Regions from separate parts of the Pseudarthrobacter sp. NPDC058362 genome, predicted to be linked through region 2. Evidence: riboswitches for the same ligand, from Rfam matches in the RefSeq annotation. Region 2 holds a riboswitch; each other region holds the start of a gene.

Evidence for each region. Region 2 has a riboswitch for cyclic di-AMP ahead of ACFWIX_RS10620 (LysM peptidoglycan-binding domain-containing protein). Riboswitches for the same ligand answer to the same signal wherever they lie in the genome.
Region 1: linked by a shared signal. The riboswitch ahead of ACFWIX_RS13775 (hypothetical protein) and the one ahead of ACFWIX_RS10620 (LysM peptidoglycan-binding domain-containing protein) in region 2 are both predicted to bind cyclic di-AMP.
Region 3: linked by a shared signal. The riboswitch ahead of ACFWIX_RS04810 (M23 family metallopeptidase) and the one ahead of ACFWIX_RS10620 (LysM peptidoglycan-binding domain-containing protein) in region 2 are both predicted to bind cyclic di-AMP.

What each region holds. Positions count from the first base shown of each region.
Region 1 covers NZ_JBHXIW010000007.1:94,220-99,776, forward strand. The annotation lists gene ACFWIX_RS13755 (glycosyltransferase family 4 protein) at 1-1,097, shown strand, start outside; gene ACFWIX_RS13760 (nucleoside deaminase) at 1,140-1,640, opposite strand; gene ACFWIX_RS13765 (phosphatase PAP2 family protein) at 1,723-2,541, shown strand; gene upp (uracil phosphoribosyltransferase) at 2,554-3,189, shown strand; gene ACFWIX_RS13775 (hypothetical protein) at 3,213-3,986, opposite strand; cyclic di-AMP (ydaO/yuaA leader) riboswitch at 3,992-4,170, opposite strand; gene ACFWIX_RS13780 (sensor histidine kinase) at 4,281-5,557, opposite strand, start outside.
Region 2 covers NZ_JBHXIW010000004.1:195,417-200,973, forward strand. The annotation lists gene ACFWIX_RS10605 (universal stress protein) at 1-707, opposite strand, end outside; gene ACFWIX_RS10610 (hypothetical protein) at 868-1,107, shown strand; gene ACFWIX_RS10615 (YdiU family protein) at 1,160-2,644, shown strand; gene ACFWIX_RS10620 (LysM peptidoglycan-binding domain-containing protein) at 2,729-3,544, opposite strand; cyclic di-AMP (ydaO/yuaA leader) riboswitch at 3,548-3,717, opposite strand; gene ACFWIX_RS10625 (coiled-coil domain-containing protein) at 4,007-5,341, shown strand; gene ACFWIX_RS10630 (TraR/DksA family transcriptional regulator) at 5,373-5,557, shown strand, end outside.
Region 3 covers NZ_JBHXIW010000002.1:47,025-52,581, reverse strand. The annotation lists gene ACFWIX_RS04835 (DUF6457 domain-containing protein) at 1-232, opposite strand, end outside; gene ACFWIX_RS04830 (molybdenum cofactor guanylyltransferase) at 229-897, opposite strand; gene ACFWIX_RS04825 (HNH endonuclease) at 940-1,440, opposite strand; gene ACFWIX_RS04820 (NlpC/P60 family protein) at 1,653-2,411, opposite strand; gene ACFWIX_RS04815 (C40 family peptidase) at 2,564-3,220, opposite strand; cyclic di-AMP (ydaO/yuaA leader) riboswitch at 3,292-3,490, opposite strand; gene ACFWIX_RS04810 (M23 family metallopeptidase) at 3,605-4,426, opposite strand; cyclic di-AMP (ydaO/yuaA leader) riboswitch at 4,439-4,676, opposite strand; gene ACFWIX_RS04805 (metal-dependent transcriptional regulator) at 4,797-5,507, opposite strand.

The DNA of each region.
Region 1 (5,557 bases), on a different contig from region 2:
CTATCCGGCTGCTGGTCCCGGGCAACATCCGGCACCATTCCGGCGGGAACGTCTATAACTCCCGGTTGGCGGAGGGTCTTCGCGGCCTCGGCAGCGAGGTCGAGATAGTTCCCGTCGAAGGGTCGTGGCCGGCCGCCTCCGCCCTCGAACGACGCCGGTTCGGCAGCCTCTTGGGCGCCCGGAGCCCCGAGTACGGTCCCGGCGAAGCCGTGGTCATCGTGGACGGGCTGGTTGCGGTGGGTGCACCGGACGAACTGGAGTCCGGTGCCAAGACGGGGCGGCCGCCCTGGATATTGGTCCACATGCCGGTTCCCGACGCCGGTCCCGTGGGTCCGGAGACGCCCGGCAGCCCATCCCTGGACAGCGAAGCGCGGGCATTGAAAGCGGCAGCCGGGTTGATCTGCACCAGCACTACAGCGGCCCGGACTCTTCAGGAAAGGCACGGCATCCACAGCATCCGCGTGGCCCTGCCCGGAACGGAGCCGGCGCCGCTGGCCCCTGGGTCGGATCCTCCCCACCTTGTCATGGTTGCGGCACTCCTGCCGAACAAGGACCAGTTGCTGATGGTGCAGGCGCTGGCCAAGCTGCAGGACCTGGACTGGACGGCAGCGTTAGTAGGCTCGGACCAGGCGGATGCTGGCTATGCCGGCCAGGTCAGGGACGCAGTGGAACGACTGGGACTGACTGACCGAATAAGGCTTACGGGAGAACTGACCGGCGCACCATTGGCGGAGGAGTGGTCACGCGCCAGCCTGAGCCTTCTGGTATCGCGGGAGGAAGCCTTTGGCATGTCGGTCACGGAGTCTTTGGCCCGAGGCATTCCGGTGGTGGTGCGGGCCGGAACCGGTGCCGTGGAAGCACTCGGCCACAGAATACCGCGGCCCGGCGACTCCGAACATCCGGTCCTTGCGGGCGCCGCGGTTCCCCTCACCCCGGGCGGGCCGGAAAGTCCGGGCGAGCTGGCCGCCGTCGTACGCCGCTGGCTGGAAGACCCGAAGCTGCGGGCTGAGTGGCGCGGGGCAGCGTTCGACGCCCGCACGCGCTTGCCGGACTGGCAGCACACGGCGCGCACGGTCCTCGAAGCGGTGAGGGGCTGAACCCCAAGTTCCGGGGGCGGAAAACCAGCCCGGTCCGGGACCCTACACCCGGTGGGCCGCAAAGAACTCCCGCAGAATCGCGGCGCATTCGGCCTCGCGGACGCCCGGGTAGACCTCCACCCAATGATTGAGACGGCGCTCGCGGAGGACGTCGAACACCGAACCTGCCGCCCCGGCCTTCTCGTCCCACGCGCCGAACACCACCCGCGGGATCCGCGACAACACGATGGCGCCCGCACACATGGCACAGGGCTCCAGGGTGACCACCAGCGTGCAGTCGGCCAGCCGCCAGCCGTCGTCTGCGCCGCCGCTCAGTCGAGCGCGTTCCCGGAGGCGGGCCGCGGCCTCGCGGATCGCCACCACCTCTGCATGTGCGGTGGGGTCGCCCAGTTCTTCCCGCTGGTTGCGGCCGGAACCGAGCACGCCGCCGTCGGGACCTATGACCACGGCGCCGATCGGCACGTCGGCCGTGGCAAGGGCGCGGCGGGCCTCCGCCAGGGCGAGGCCCATCCATTCGTGGTGTGATTTTCCTGCGGAGACCATGGCTCAATGATAGTTTCGAAGGATACCCAGAGCCCGTGACGACCATCCGCCGGGAGGCACAGTGAGCACTGTCAAAGACCGCATGGACAAATGGATAAAACCTTATGCCGCCCTCTGGCTGACAATGCTCATCGGCGGCAGCCTGGTGGTGGCACTCGCGCTCCTGGGAGCAGAGGTCTATTCGAACGTGGTGGACGACGAAGGTCTCACCAACCTCGACATTCCGGCGCTGGAGTACTCACAGACCCTCCGGAACCCGGAGCTGGACGCCGTCGTCACCGGCTTCACCAATATCGGCGGTGGCGTCGGGATGCCCATCCTGGCCAGCATTCTCACCGCATGGCTGACCTTCCTCAGCAGGACGTGGCGGCCAATCATCCTGGTGGGCGGTGCTGCCGCCGTCTCCATCTACGCCACCACCGTCGGCAAGCGGCTGGTTGGGCGGACCCGGCCGGACCACTCGGAAGCCGTCCCGCCGTTTGAGCACTCGCCGTCATTCCCAAGCGGCCACACGCTTAACACCACGGTGGTCATTGGCGTGCTGCTCTACGTCCTGTGCCTGCAGTTCCATCAACTCTGGGTGCGCGTCACGGCCATCACCGCGGGCGTGATCTTCATCATCGCCATGGGTCTGAGCAGGGTGTTCCTAGGCCATCACTGGCTCACAGACGTCACCGCTGGATGGCTGCTGGGTGGTGCATGGGTGGGCCTGGTGATCCTGGCCCACAGGCTGTTTCACCTGACCAGGCGCAAGGAACACGTCGGTCCCGCTCCCACGTTCGACCACCCCGTGGTGCGGGATGTCGTGGCAGAGAAAATCCACGACCACGGCCGGGACCGCCACGGGGACCACAGCGAGCCTGCTGCCGGCCGCGGCCCGGGAGACCATCACGCCGGGTGATAGTTTTGACCCATGCGCACTCTCGTTGTTGACCACCCTTTGGTCGCCCACAAGCTCACCGTCCTGAGGGACAAGAACACCCCCTCGCCGGTCTTCCGGCAGTTGACGGAAGAGCTGGTCACGCTGCTGGCATACGAGGCCACCCGCGAGGTCCGCACCGAAGAGGTCACCATTGAGACCCCCGTCAGCACCACCGTGGGCACCGCATTCACCAAGCCCACGCCCCTGGTGGTTCCGATCCTTCGCGCCGGCCTCGGCATGCTCGAGGGTATGACCAAACTGGTCCCCACGGCAGAGGTGGGCTTCCTGGGCATGGCCCGTGACGAGGAAACCCTGGACATCATTACCTACGCGGAACGCCTGCCGGAGGACCTGACGGACCGCCAGATCTTCGTGCTGGACCCGATGCTGGCCACCGGCGGAACCCTCCGCGAGGCGATCAAGTTCCTGTTCAAGCGAGGCGCCTCGGACGTCACCTGCATCTGCCTGCTGGCCGCCCCGGAGGGCCTGGCCAAGCTGGAGGAGGAGCTTTCCGGCGCCAACGTGACTATCGTGCTGGCCTCCATCGACGAGAAGCTCAACGAGAAGTCCTACATCGTTCCCGGCTTGGGCGACGCCGGCGACCGCCTGTACGGCATCGCAGGTTAGCCTGGTTCAGTAGCTGGCCGGGTTTAGTACCAGTTGTTGGCGTAGTGGAAGTTCAGCGCGCCACACGGTGACTGGTAGCGCTCCTGGATGTAGTCCAGGCCCCAGTTGATCTGAGTGCGGTAGTTGGTGACGTAGTCGGCTCCGGCGCTTGCCATCTTCTCGGCAGGCAGCGACTGGACGATTCCGTACGCGCCGCTGCTGGGGTTGGTCGCCGTGGTCTTCCAATCGGATTCCTTGGTCCACAGCGTCTTCAGGCACTGCATCTGGTCCGGCGCCCAGCCGTAGCTCGCCAGCTGGCTTGCGGCGTAAGCCTGCGCGCCTGCGGGGTCATTCACGGCAGCCGGCTTCGCGGCCTTGGCCTTTGCCGCAGCGGCCTTCTCGGCCGCGGCTTTCTCAGCGGCAGCCTTCGCAGCAGCGGCCTTGGCGGCGGCGGCTTTCTCTGCAGCAGTCTTCGCGGCGGCGGCTTTCTCTGCTGCAGTCTTGGCAGCGGCAGCCTGTTCAGCAGCCGTTTCCGCCGCGGCGGCCTGCAGTTCGCTCTTCTCGAGCCCCAGCTGCGCTTGCTGCTCATTGGGGGAGAGCTGCGTGGCGGTGGCCTCGGTGGACGAAGTGCGCGTCATGGACTCGGTGGCCTGGCCTGCTGCACCAACGCCCACCAGCAGTGCGCAGGACGCGGCCAGCACGGCAGCCCTCTTACCCAGTGCAGGGAAGGTGCCGCGCCGGGAGCGCTTGGCGGCGCGCGCGTCCGCGCGGCTGGATGCGCCGGATTTTGGGCGCGGTGCTACCTGGAATTCAGACATGATGGATCGCCTCTCACACCTGCGGAGTTAGCTGTCGGGTTCGGATGAGGGCATCCGGCCGCACGGAACATTCACGTGCTGGCTTAACCCCAAGGGCCTGAAATCGCCCGGGACGGTGGGTCCCCCGCCTCTGCCATCGGTCTATCGGAGTCCGGGAAGCGGCAGAGCTCGGCGTCATCCGGACATGCGCCACGAACGGAAGCGCACTCACTCGACGGTACAGGAGATCTACGGCAAAGTCACATTTTGGTAACAGGGATCACGACGGCGGCGCGTCGCCATTGTCTAACCACCTCATCGGGGCGTAGTGGGCAGCTTTACCGCGAACCTCGTCCAGCCGGCGCGTGACTCAACGCTGACGGTCCCGCCATGAGCTTCCACAATGGACTGCACTATCGACAGGCCAAGACCGCTGGTCCCCTCGGTTCCGGCCGCACCGGGCTGGTCGCCGACGCCCTTGCGCGCCGCGTCTGCGCGGGCGAACCTGGCGAAGGCCTGGTCCACGAACTCCTGTGGAATGCCGCCGCCGTCGTCCGTTACCGTGATCTCCGCCGTGTCCGCGGATGCCAGCCGGGCGCCCGCCACCACTGTGGTGCCGGCCGGTGTGTGCTTGCGTGCATTGGAGAGCAGGTTCATCAGGACCTGTCGGAGCTGCGCGGCGTCGCCGTTTACCACCACCGGCTCCCCGGGCAGTTCCAGCCGCCAGTTGTGCCCCGGCGCCATCACCTTTTCGTCGCTGACGCCCTCGACCACCAGCTGGGTCAGGTCCACGTCCGCCAGCTTCAGCGGCTGCCCCTCATCCAGCCGGGCAAGCAGCAGCAGGTCCTCCACGAGGGCGGTCATGCGCTCGGACTGGCTTTGCACGCGGGCCAGCGACCGTTCTCCGTCCGGGGTGAAATGCTCGGTCAGGCGGAGCAGCTCGGTGTACCCGCGGACCGCGGTGAGGGGAGTGCGCAGTTCGTGCGAGGCGTCCGCCACGAACTGCCGTACTTTCGTTTCGCTCCGCTGCCGCGCCTGCAGCGCGTTGGCCACGTTGTCCAGCATGAGGTTCAGCGCGTGGCCTACGCTGCCCACTTCAGTTCCGGGATTGGCGTTCGACGGCGGCACCCGCACCGCCAGGGCGACCTCGCCGGCGTCCAGCGGAAGGCGCGAAACCTTGGTGGCCACCGCGGAGAGCTGCTCCAGCGGCCTCATGGTGCGGCGAATCAGAACGGTGCCGGCGAAGCCGACCAGCACCAGCCCCCCGAGCGATACCAGGAGGAAGGTCCACACCAGGGAGGCCAGTGTGCTTTCCTTGGCATTGAGCGGCAGGCCGGTCACCAGAACGTCGCCGAAGGAGGTCTGGGCCGCGACCAGACGGTAGTTGCCGTTGGACAGCTTCCGGTCCACCGGTGCGGAGCCCGCCGTCAGCGCAAGGAGTGCCTCCTTGTCCGCCGCCGAGAGGGGTGATCGTGTGGTGTCCGGTGCCAGGAAGCCAGCACTGTTGACCTGGCCGTCCACGATGCGCGCGTTCAACGTGCCCACGCTCTGTCCCCGGGCATCCAGCGGGTCCCGCCCGATGGCTCCGTCCA
Region 2 (5,557 bases):
AGACTCTGCGCCGGGTCACGGCCGGACTCGAGCCGTTGGTGAACCACCAGGTCCGGATAGTCGGCCATCAGCCCGGCAACGGTTTCGGAGAGGACAATCCGTTCCTCCTTTTCCATCAGGTCCGCAACGAGCTCCGGGGTGAAACCTGCGTCCGGGAGCCGGTCGGGCGGGCTGTAGGCATAGACCACCGTCAGTTCGTCGCCCTCGCGGTCCGCCTCAGCCGCGGCGAGGGCCACTGCCTGCACAGCTTCTTCGGATCCGTCGACGCCGACCACCACGCCGTGTCTGTCTTCCGTGTCCAGGGTTCCTACGACGGCGACAGGGACTTCCGCCGCCGACGCCACCTGCAGCGCCCGGTCGGCCAACACGCCGCCGAGGTGCCCGCTGCCGGACCCTACCACCAGCATGGACGCCCGGTCCGAGAATCCGGCCAGAGACCGTCCTACTCCACCGGTGAGTACCAGGGTGCTGACCTCAAGCGATGGGAATTCGCGGGCACCGGCTGCCGCCGCCTCCAGGATCCGTTCGCCCGTCTCCTGGAGCACGCCGCGCCAGGGATAAGGCTCTGAGAGCCAGCGCTCGTCGACGACGTGCAGGATCACCAGCGGGAGCCCGTCCCGGTGCGCCCTCCGCGCAGCCCAAGACACTGCTGCCCGGCTCTGGGGTGTGTCGTTGGTACCTACGGCAATGGGTTTGCGGATTGCCATGTGCTGCTCCTTTAGGGCCTGTGTCCCTCCAGCGTGCCCCTGAAGCGCCACTGGCGGGTAGGGCCCAAAGTCACCCGTTTCTTCCGGGCAGCAATTCACACAGCCAGGCAGTCGTCAGTATGCTTACTTTGTTGGCTGGTCCTTAACGAAAGGCATCATCATGACTGAGCAAAACCTCCCGGACGACGAGCTGGAAGTTGTCCCGGAGCAGGACGTCATCCTGGACGAGGCTCCCGGCGCCGCGTCCTCCCTGGAACTTGATCCTGTCCACAGCGAACCGGACAGCTATCCCGGGGCGGCGGAGGAAAACCCGGACGCCTGGCAGGAAGACCCGCTCCTGCAGGAGGAAGCCAAAGCCGGCGAACACGGCGAGTTTCCGGGCGGGCACGCCCTCACATGAGCGACCGCAAAGCAACGGCACGCCCCGGATGTGACGGGGCTAGGGTTAACCCATGACCGGTGTAGCGGAATCGACCGTCAGCTTTCACTCCCGTTTCGCCCAGGACCTGCCTGAGCTTTCAGTTCCGTGGCAGGCGGAGGAGGCCCCCGAGCCCCGGCTGCTTGTCCTGAACGAGGCGCTCGCAGGGGAGCTGGGACTAGAGCCGGCCTTCCTGCGCAGCCCGGGCGGCACTAAATTCCTTGTCGGCAACGAGGTCCCGCAGGACGCTGCCCCGGTAGCAATGGCCTACGCCGGCCATCAGTTCGGCGGCTATTCGCCGCTGCTCGGGGATGGCCGGGCCCTGCTCCTGGGCGAGCTTCCCCTGCACGGCGGGACGCCCGGTGGGCTGCGCGATGTCCACCTCAAAGGTTCAGGCCGCACGCCCTTCGCCCGCGCCGGGGACGGCCGCGCCGTCGTCGGGCCTATGCTCCGCGAGTACCTCGTCAGTGAGGCGATGCACGCGCTCGGGATCCCGACCACCCGGTCCCTTGCCGTGGTGGCTACCGGCCGTCCCGTGCGCCGCGAGACCATGCTGCCGGGGGCGGTACTGGTGCGGGTCGCCGCCAGCCACCTGCGCGTGGGCACGTTCCAGTACGCGCGGGCTACCGATAACATCGATCTGCTCCGCAGGCTCGCCGACCACGCCATCGCACGCCACTACCCGGCGGCCGGGAAGGCGGGCAATCCCTACCTGGCCCTGTTCAGGTCGGTGGTCGAAGCCCAGGCGTCGCTGGTGGCGCAATGGATGCTGGTGGGATTTGTCCATGGCGTCATGAACACGGACAACATGACCATCTCAGGAGAGACCATCGACTACGGTCCCTGCGCTTTTATGGATACGTTCAACCCGGCCGCCGTCTACAGTTCGATCGACACCGGCGGAAGGTACGCCTACGCCAACCAGCCCGTGGTGGCGGAGTGGAACCTGGCCCGGTTAGCCGAATCGCTGCTTCCCCTGATCGATGAGGACCAGGAAAGGGCCGTGGAACCGGCCGTGGCAGTGCTGGGGGAGTTCCGCCGCCGCTACAGCGATGCCTGGACGGCCGGAATGTCAGCAAAGCTCGGTCTGCGCGGACATCCGGAAGGAAGCCCGGAGGCGGAAGAGGTGTCCCGCCTGGCGGACGGCGTCATCGCCCTGCTCAAGGACGGCCCGGTGGACTACACCCGGTTCTTCCGCAGCCTTGGCGACGCGGCCCGCGGGAATACGCGTGCGGCACGCGGGATGGTCCTCGACCTTGCGGCTTTCGATGCCTGGGCGGAACGCTGGCAGGCCCTGGGGCCGGACGCCGTCCTGATGGATGGCGTCAATCCCGTCTACATCCCACGCAACCACCTGGTCGAGGAAGCCCTTGCTGCGGCCACTGCAGGTGACCTTGCCCCCTTCCGGCGCCTCGTCGCCGTCCTTTCGGAGCCTTACAAAGGGAGGCCGGGGCTGGAGCGGTACGAGGAAGGCGCTCCGGAAAGTTTTGGCGATTACCTGACGTTCTGCGGCACCTGATCGGCAGGCTTAAACAGGACAAGGGCGGTTTTCGGGAAGATTCCCGAAAACCGCCCTTTTTCGTCCTGGGACGGATGGTGCTGCTTAAGCCACGCGGACGAAGGAGGCGCCGCCGAGCCAGCTGAGGGAGTGCACGTCGGTCTTGTAACCGTCGATGCCGCCACTCACAACCTGGCCGTCACCGGCGTAGACGCCAACGTGGCCGGAGGTGATGACCAGGTCGCCGGGAGCCGGGGTGGAGACCACGGTGCCGTACTGGAAGAACTGGGTGGGTGCCAGGTCGCCGACGCTCTTGCCGACCGACCGCAGGGCGGTCTCCACCATGGCGGTGCAGTCCTGGCTGATGCCGATCTGGCTGTAGGCGGAGGCCAGGATGGCTGCGCCGGTGCCCGTGCCGGTGGTTTCGGCCGGGGCGGTGGAGGCGTAGGACAGGTTCATTCCGGTGTTCGCGGGGGCAGTCGCCGTGGTTTCGACCGGCGCCGGGGCGGGGGCTGGAGCCGGCGCGGCTGCAGCGGTTCCGGCGCCGGGGATCTCGATCTGGTCGCCCGGGTAGATGATCGTGTCGATGGAGAGCCCGTTGACCGCGAGGACGTCGGCCAGGGTGACGCCGTACGCGGTGGAGATCGCGCCCAGGGTGTCGCCGGCGACCACGGTGTGGACGGTGGCGGCGGCAGCTGCCGTGTTGGTGGCCGCGGGTGCGGCGGATGTCTGGACCGTCGCTGCTTCAGTGGCATCCGGGCCGCTCACGCCGGCATGGGCCGGAGCGCCGACGCTGAGCGCAATGCCGGATGCCGCGGCTACTGCCAGTGCGGGACGACCGAACGTCCGGGCCAGGCCCTGGACAGTGATGGAGCCGGCCGGAGTTGCACGGTGACGGGCGGTGGTGGAAATTTTTGACACAGTGAATCGCCTCTCCCATGCCTGCGGGGTGAGCTGTCGGGTTCGGGCTGGAGATGCCCGGCCGGAAGCATCCGCGCCAGCGGAATGGCTTTCGACTTAACCCCTAGGCCTCGGTGAGGCCGTGGAAACTTGGTTCCCCCGTCCCTGCCAGTTGGAAACGGTGGTATCCCGGTCCAGCGGCAGGGCTCGGCAGGCTGGTGGGAATGTCCCATCGGGGAGGGACACCATTCGACCGTAACCCGACGTCCACCTGAATGTCACATTTGGATAACATCCGAGGCCCTCCTCTCGGATTACGCCATCGTCTTGATTGGTCGGTTAATGCGCGTTGACCTCGCATGACACCCGACACCCCGCGCCGCATAGTGAATCGCGTCACAAAGTAACAATGCCGCGCGGATACCCTCCGTTTGCCTGCCCTTAACCCTCAACCACTTCTTGAAGGATGTAGGATTCCGGACTATGTCCCGGTTGACTATTGCGGTTCGCTCCCGTGCCGGCGGTGCGCTACTGGCACTTGCAGTGGCCAGCGGTGCCGCGGCGCTGCCCGCGCAGGCGGAAACGACGGACCCGCCGGGCGGATTTCCATCGTGGAGCGACATTGAGCACGCACGGAAATCGGAGTCCGCAAAGGCGGCGGAGGTCGACAGGATCCACGGACTCCTGGGTGGCCTGCAGGCACGCTCGGAAGAACTCGGCGCCGCGGCCGTAACTGCGGCAGCGGAATTCGCTGCAGCGGACGCGGCAGCCACGGCCGCCGCGGCCAGGCTCGACGCGCTGAACAGGCAGGTGGACAGGGCGGCCGGCGAGCTTTCCGCACGCAGGAACGAACTGGGCGCCCTCGCGGTCCAGTCGTACAAGACCGGCGGCACCACCATGGAATTCTTCCTTGCCCTTGATGCGCTGGAAACCGACAGTTTGCACGGACTCAACGTCGTCTCGGTCGTGGGGGACCGGAGCGCCGCCCTCGTTTCCCGGGCCGGCGCCGCCGAAAAGGTTCTGGCCGCCCTGGCAGGACAGCAGAAGGGGGCCCGCACCGAGCATGACCGCCTCGCCGCCGAGGCGGAGTCCCGGCTTGCGGAAGCACGGTCTGCCCGGGATGCCATGGAAGAGCAAGTGGCCGCCGAACAGAAGCGGAGCATTACCCTGACCGCCCAGCTCGCTTCCTTGAAAGGCACGACGGCGGCCGTTGAGCAGGATTACCGGCAGGGCCAGGCGGCACTCGCCGCGTACGCGGCCGCCCAGGCTGCCAGGCGCGCCGCCGCCGAAGAAGAGGCCCGCCGTGCTGCGGAGGACGCCGCTAAGGCTGACCCCGCCCGGCCGGCACCCCGCCCACCGGCGTCCGCTATGCAGCCTGAACCGGAGACGGAGGAGCCGGCGCCGCCAGCCGCCGACCCGGCCCCGGCCGCCCCTGCCCCCGCACCGCCGCCGGCTGTTGCTCCGCCGCCACCGCCCGTCGTCGTACCCTCCCTTCCCGGCGGCGCCGTGAACGATCCGGTCGCCGCGAAAAGCTACGCGTCCGGGAGGCTCGGGTCGTTTGGATGGGGGCAGGATCAGTTCTTCTGTCTGGCGCGGCTGTGGACGAAGGAATCGAACTGGATGACCACGGCTACCAACCCGTATTCCGGCGCTTACGGGATTCCCCAGGCGCTCCCGCCCGGGAAGTATTCAAGCGCGGGCAGCGACTGGCTCACCAACTACCGCACCCAGATCGAATGGGGACTGGGCTACATCCGGGACAGGTACGGATCGCCCTGCAGGGCATGGAGCCATTCGGTGGCGGTGGGCTGGTACTGACGTCTACAGCGGCCGCGGCTAGGCTGTGGGCATGCCCGGTTTTGAGCGGTTCAGGCTGATGCTGGAGGAAGAACGCGCCCGCAAGGTGGCGCTCCTGCCCGCCCTGCGTGCGGACATCGCCTCGGCGAACTCGGCACGACAGAACGCGAACGTGGATGACGAACACGATCCCGAGGGCGCCACCATCGCCTTTGAACTGTCCCAGGCTTCGGCGCT
Region 3 (5,557 bases), on a different contig from region 2:
ACAGGGCGGATTCCATCGCGGCGGCATCCACGATGCGGCCCTCACTGGTGGCGAGGCCCGCGGCCAGTCCGGCGATGAATGTGGTGAGGGGCGCTGCCGGGCGCACCACCGAGTGGGCCGCGACTCCGGCAAGGCTCAGGATGGCGTTGATGTCCACCTGGACATCCTCCAGTTCATAGGCCTGGAGCAGGGACCTGCACCATTCCTCGAGGGTTTCTTCCTGGCTTTTCACGGACTGCCTCCCAAGTTGTCTGCTGCCGCGCCGGTCCCGGGCTGTGGGCCGGGACCGGCGGCAATTCCTAGTGCGGCGGCATCATCCCAAGTGTCCACATCAGTGGTGGACCCGGCGGGGACGGTGACAAGCTGCAGGTCCAGACTAGCAAGCAGCGAGCGCACCGACGCGTTGGTTAGCGCCCCTTCGGCCGACAGGGCGTCCACCGCGTTTTGTAGCGCAGCCGTGCGATAAAAACCTGCCAAGGGCTGCATCCTGCCGTCCCTGGTGGCGGCGACCACGCCGTCGGGGACCTCCGCCGGCGCGGCAAGTTCCGCGAGAAGGCACACGACGGCGGCTTCAGCGTGCGGCATGTCGCAGGCGAGGACCAGGGTAAAGGCTGCCGGCGCCAGGGCCGGGTCATCGGCAAGGGCCGCCAATCCAGCCCCGATCGCGGCCGCCGGACCTGCGAAGGGAGGATCTTCGCGGCAGCACAGGACGCCGGGCGGCAGCATCCCCGGGTCCGGGCCCACCACTGCCCTGCGCGAAGCCCCTGCCGCAGCCTGCAGCGCGCGCTCAAGGAGGGTGCCGCCGTCGTAAACCAACGATTGCTTGGGCGTCCCACCCAGACGGGAGGAGCGCCCGCCGGCCAGGATCACGGCATCGAAGGCGTGCTGGTTGTCCATTCCCCTACCCTAGCCAATGGCAGCACGGCGGTGCCGAAAGTGTCAGGCAGCGCGTTCGGGAAGGAGGAAGGGATCCCAGTCGGGCGCAGGCTTCTCGAGTTCCTTAATCTGCCAGATGGTCCCATGGGGGGGCTCGGGAACGAACCGCAGCTTCCACCCCATCTCCGCGGGGGTGTGGTCCCCCTTGGCGTTGTTGCAGCGCAGGCACGCAGCCACCAGGTTCTCCCAGGAATCGGCGCCGCCGCGTGACTTGGGCTGAACGTGGTCGATGGTGTGGGCCGCCTTGCCGCAGTACGCGCAACGGTGGCCGTCCCGGCGCAGCACTCCGCGCCGGCTGACGGCGGTGGACTGGTTATACCGGGGCCGGATGTAGCGGTTGAGGAGGATCACGGACGGGCGGCCCAGGATTTCCTGCGGCCCCACGACGGGGTCGTCCCCTTCGGCCACCACGCTTGCCTTGCCTGTGAGCACAAGCACCAGCGCCCGGCGGAAAGTGATGACCGCCAGCGGTTCATATCCAGCATTCAGAACGAGAGTGCGCATGCACGTACCTCTTCACGGCCGCACCCGTCAGGGGCACGAGGGCCGGCTGCCCTCGGCATGTCCGGGCTATGGATCGACACCACCAGAGTAAACAAAGATTTGCGTCATCAGCTAATCCGGCACGGAAATGCGGGCACGCAAAAGCCCTCCCCAGTGAGGGGGAGGGCTTTTGGTGAGCTGTCGGCTGCCGGTGTCGCCGGCCGAGGCCGATGCTAGTCGACGCGGATGAAGACGGGGCCGGAGCCAACGTTCGCGCTGAAGACCACGGTCTGGTTGCCGTTGTAGCCGCCGTGCACTGCCTGGCCGTTGCCGGCGTAAACAGCGATGTGGGCTACGCCCGCGCCGCCGTCGGCGTAGTAAATGAGGTCACCGGGCTGCGCTTCGGCTGCGCTGACCGTGCGGCCCAGGGAGAGGTAGCCGGCAGGCCAGTCATGGAAGTTGATGCCCACGGCGGCCAGGGAGTTGGTCACCAGCATGGTGCAGTCCTGGCTAACACCAAGCTGGGCGTATGCAGCGGAGAGGATGGCTGCACCCTTGCCGCTGGCGGAAGCCTTCGGGGCCGCCGGCGCGGAAGCCGTCACCGTGGCCGTCACCGGCGCTGCTGCCTCGGGCTCGGGAGCCGGCTCGGCTTCCTGCACCTCGACAACGGGCTCTTCCTCCACAACGGGAGCAGCTTCGGTGGTGATGGCCGGCTTTTCGAAGCTGATGGAGATGGTGGACGCCGCCGAAATGGGCGCATCCACAGCGGACTCGACCGTCAGGGCCGAAGCCGGGGCCGAATCCCGCTGGACATTGGAGTCCGCAGCGTTGGCTGCGACGCCGCTGGTCAGGACAAGGCCGGAGGCGGCAGCGATGACTGCGGCCTGGCGGCCCATGCCGCCGGCATTGTCGCCCACGGTCTTGGCAATGACAGCAAGCGAGTTGGTCTTGGTGACCTCGGCGCGGTGCCGTGCGGTAGCACGAGTAGTCATGTTCTCTCTTTCGATTTCCTCAAGACCGCTATTAACAGCCCAGGGGCTGGGCGCGCCGGGATCTTGGGGGTACCCCGGCACCTCCCAAACGGGGATGTGCTGATTGGCGAAATACGTGTTTGAACCGGGCCTGCGGGCAGGCCCTCCTGAAACTACGGGTTGAGCGTGTAGTACACCGAGGAGCCGGTGGCGGCTACGGCGTGCAACAAGGTGCCCTGGCTGGGGTTCAGTGCGCTGACCATCATGCCGTTGCCAACGTAGATGCCCACGTGGGCACCACCGTTCTGCACCACCAGATCGCCCGGCTTGGGGGCGGCGGTGGGGGTCATGATGGACCATGCGTTGACGCGGGGGATGCTGATGCCGGCCTGGGCGTAGACCCACTGCGTGAAGCCCGAGCAGTCCCAGCCATTGGGAGAGGTGCCGCCCCAGACGTACGGGCGGCCAATGCCGGTGTAGGCGATACCGGCGATGCCGGAGGTGGAAGCGCCGGCAACTGCGCTTGATGCAGTCTCAGCGGCGGAGTCCGTGGTGGACTCCTCTTCCTCCGAGGTGGACTGCACCTGGACCGGCTCGATCTCCGGAGCAGCGGTGGTCTTGACCACCGGACGCTCGAAGGAAACCGTGGCGGTGGGAGCGGCCATGACGGCGGCGTTCTGCGCTCCGGACTCGGTGGAGGCCGAAATACCAGCGGTGGTGTCCGCTGCCGTGGCTGGCAGGCCCATGGTCAGAATGAGGCCCGAAGCTGCTGCTACGACTGCGGCCTGGCGGCCCATGGTCCCCGCATTGGCACTAACGGCCTTGGACACGGAGCCCAATGGGTTGGTGCGCACCGTTTGCGCACGGTGGCGCGCAGAATTATGACGTGAAGACACGAAGGATAGCCTCTCCCAATGCCTGCGAGGTGAGCTGTCGGATTCGGATGGGAGTCACCCGGCCGCGCGCTTCCAAGGAAGCTTTTACGGCTTAACCCCAAGGCCTTCCCACAAACAGAAGGCCAAAATTGGTTCCCCCGCCCCTGCCAGACGATGAAATGCGAACGGACCTTGAGCGGTGGCAGAGTTAGGCAATCCACTCAAGAGCGTCAACTTCGGAAAAGTTGACGCGTGTACGACGGTACAGGAATTAATAACCAATGTCACATTAAGGTCACGGGACGTCAGCGTGTTGCGAGAGCAAACCCTCAGTTCGGGCTAAAGCCAGCCGGTGGGATCGACAACCTCGCCGTTGACCTGCACCTCGAAGTGGAGGTGGCAGCCGGTGGAGGCGCCGGTGGTTCCGCTGTAGGCGATGACGTCGCCACGGCCCACAGTCTGCCCCTCCTGGGCGTTGAAGCCGGAGAGGTGGTTGTAGGTCGTCTCAAGTCCGTTTCCGTGGTCAATGACGACGCGGTTGCCGCCGCCGAAGTCGTGCCAGCCCACGAAGGTCACGGTACCGGTGGCGGCCGCCAGCACAGAGGTGCCGCACTGGGCCGCGAAGTCTTCGCCGCGGTGGAAGTCGCCGTAGCCTCCGGTGATGGGGCTCACGCGGTAACCGAACGGGGAGACCATGGTCAGGCTGGCCAAGGGTGCCCCCAGGCTGCCGACAGAGGCGGCGCGGGAGACGGCGCCGGCAGACTGGGCGCTCAGGAGCTGTTTCAGCTTGCCGTCCGGGTCCGCCTTGGTCACCACGGCGGAGCGGCTGAAGTCGATGCGGGCTCCCGCTTCGGCGGAGATTTCCGGCTGCTGCGCAGGCTGGGCGGCAACGGCGGGCACTACGTCCGTGGTACTGGTAGCCATCACGGGGCTGGTGGACGGGACAGTCACGGTCAGGACGAGGCCGGTGGCCGCCAGGGCGATTCCGGCTTTCTGCCCGATACCGCTCGCCGATGCGAACTCCGTGATCTGCCGGAAGGGGCCGCGCCGGCGGCGGGCTTCACGGTGGGGATCGCGGGGGCGCTCCGCGGAGATGACTTCCACAACCCGGGGGGTCGGTGAGGGGCCCGCAGCGCGGCGCCGGCCCCTGGAGGTCTGCATGCTCAAAAGAAGGTTTCCTCTCTGGAAAGCCTGCGAAGTTAGCTGTCGGATTCGGGTCAGAGAGTTCAAAGACCCGGTCCGCCGTAAGCAAACTTCTGCACAGAGCTATCCCGGGAGGATTTGCTGGAGAGGCTTGCTGCTGACGGACTTCACCCCAAGGCAGCCCCCGCTGCCGGTTGTGGTTCCCCCGCCTCTGCCAGTAAATGACTCGTGCACCTGATCCGCTGGCAGAGCTCGGCTCCGGATCAGGTAACGCTTGTGTATCAACGCTCGGGTTTTAACTATAGGGGCTTAAGCCCGTCAGTAACAATTCCGTTATAACCGTGTGGGCCGGGCCACGGCGGGGTACTAAGCGAGTCGCGCAGTGGCACTAAACCACGGTGACGAAGACGTGCGCGGCCACCTCGGGCGGCAGTTCGAGTGCGCCCTCAATCCCCGGTACCCGTACCGAGATGTAGTCCCCCACCCGCTCCAGCGATACCTTGGCGCCGGGCCGGATTCCGCCCTCATCGAGCTGAAGGAGGAGTTCGGGCTCCACCTGGATGGGTTCGGCAAGCCGACTGACGACCACGGCGGAAGCGGGCTGGTAGCCCTTCATCGCTTCGAGCAGGCTCACGGCGCCGTCAGGGGCTACCGGGCCGCTGCCGGCGGCCGCCGGCTGGTCGCCGAGGGCGTCGAGTCCCGGAATAGGGTTGCCGTACGGGGACTCCGTGGGGTGGTTGAGCAGTTCATAGATCCGCCGCTCCACCCGCTCGCTCATGACGTGCTCCCAACGGCACGCTTCGTCGTGGACGTACGCCCAGTCCAGGCCGATGACGTCGGCCAGGAGCCGTTCGGCCAGCCGGTGCTTGCGCATGACTTCGGTGGCCCGCTTGCGGCCGGTCTCGGTGAGTTCAAGATGCCGGTCACCGGAGACCACCACAAGTCCGTCGCGTTCCATCCTGCCGATGGTCTGCGATACCGTGGGGCCCGAATGGCGCAGGCGCTCCGCGATCCGGGCACGGAGGGCTACGATGTTCTCTTCCTCAAGCTCCAGGATGGTGCGAAGGTACATCTCCGTAGTGTCGATCAGATCCGTCATCAAGCTCAGCTCCTCGAGCGCAGTACCTTGCGTTGTCCCACCGTAACGCC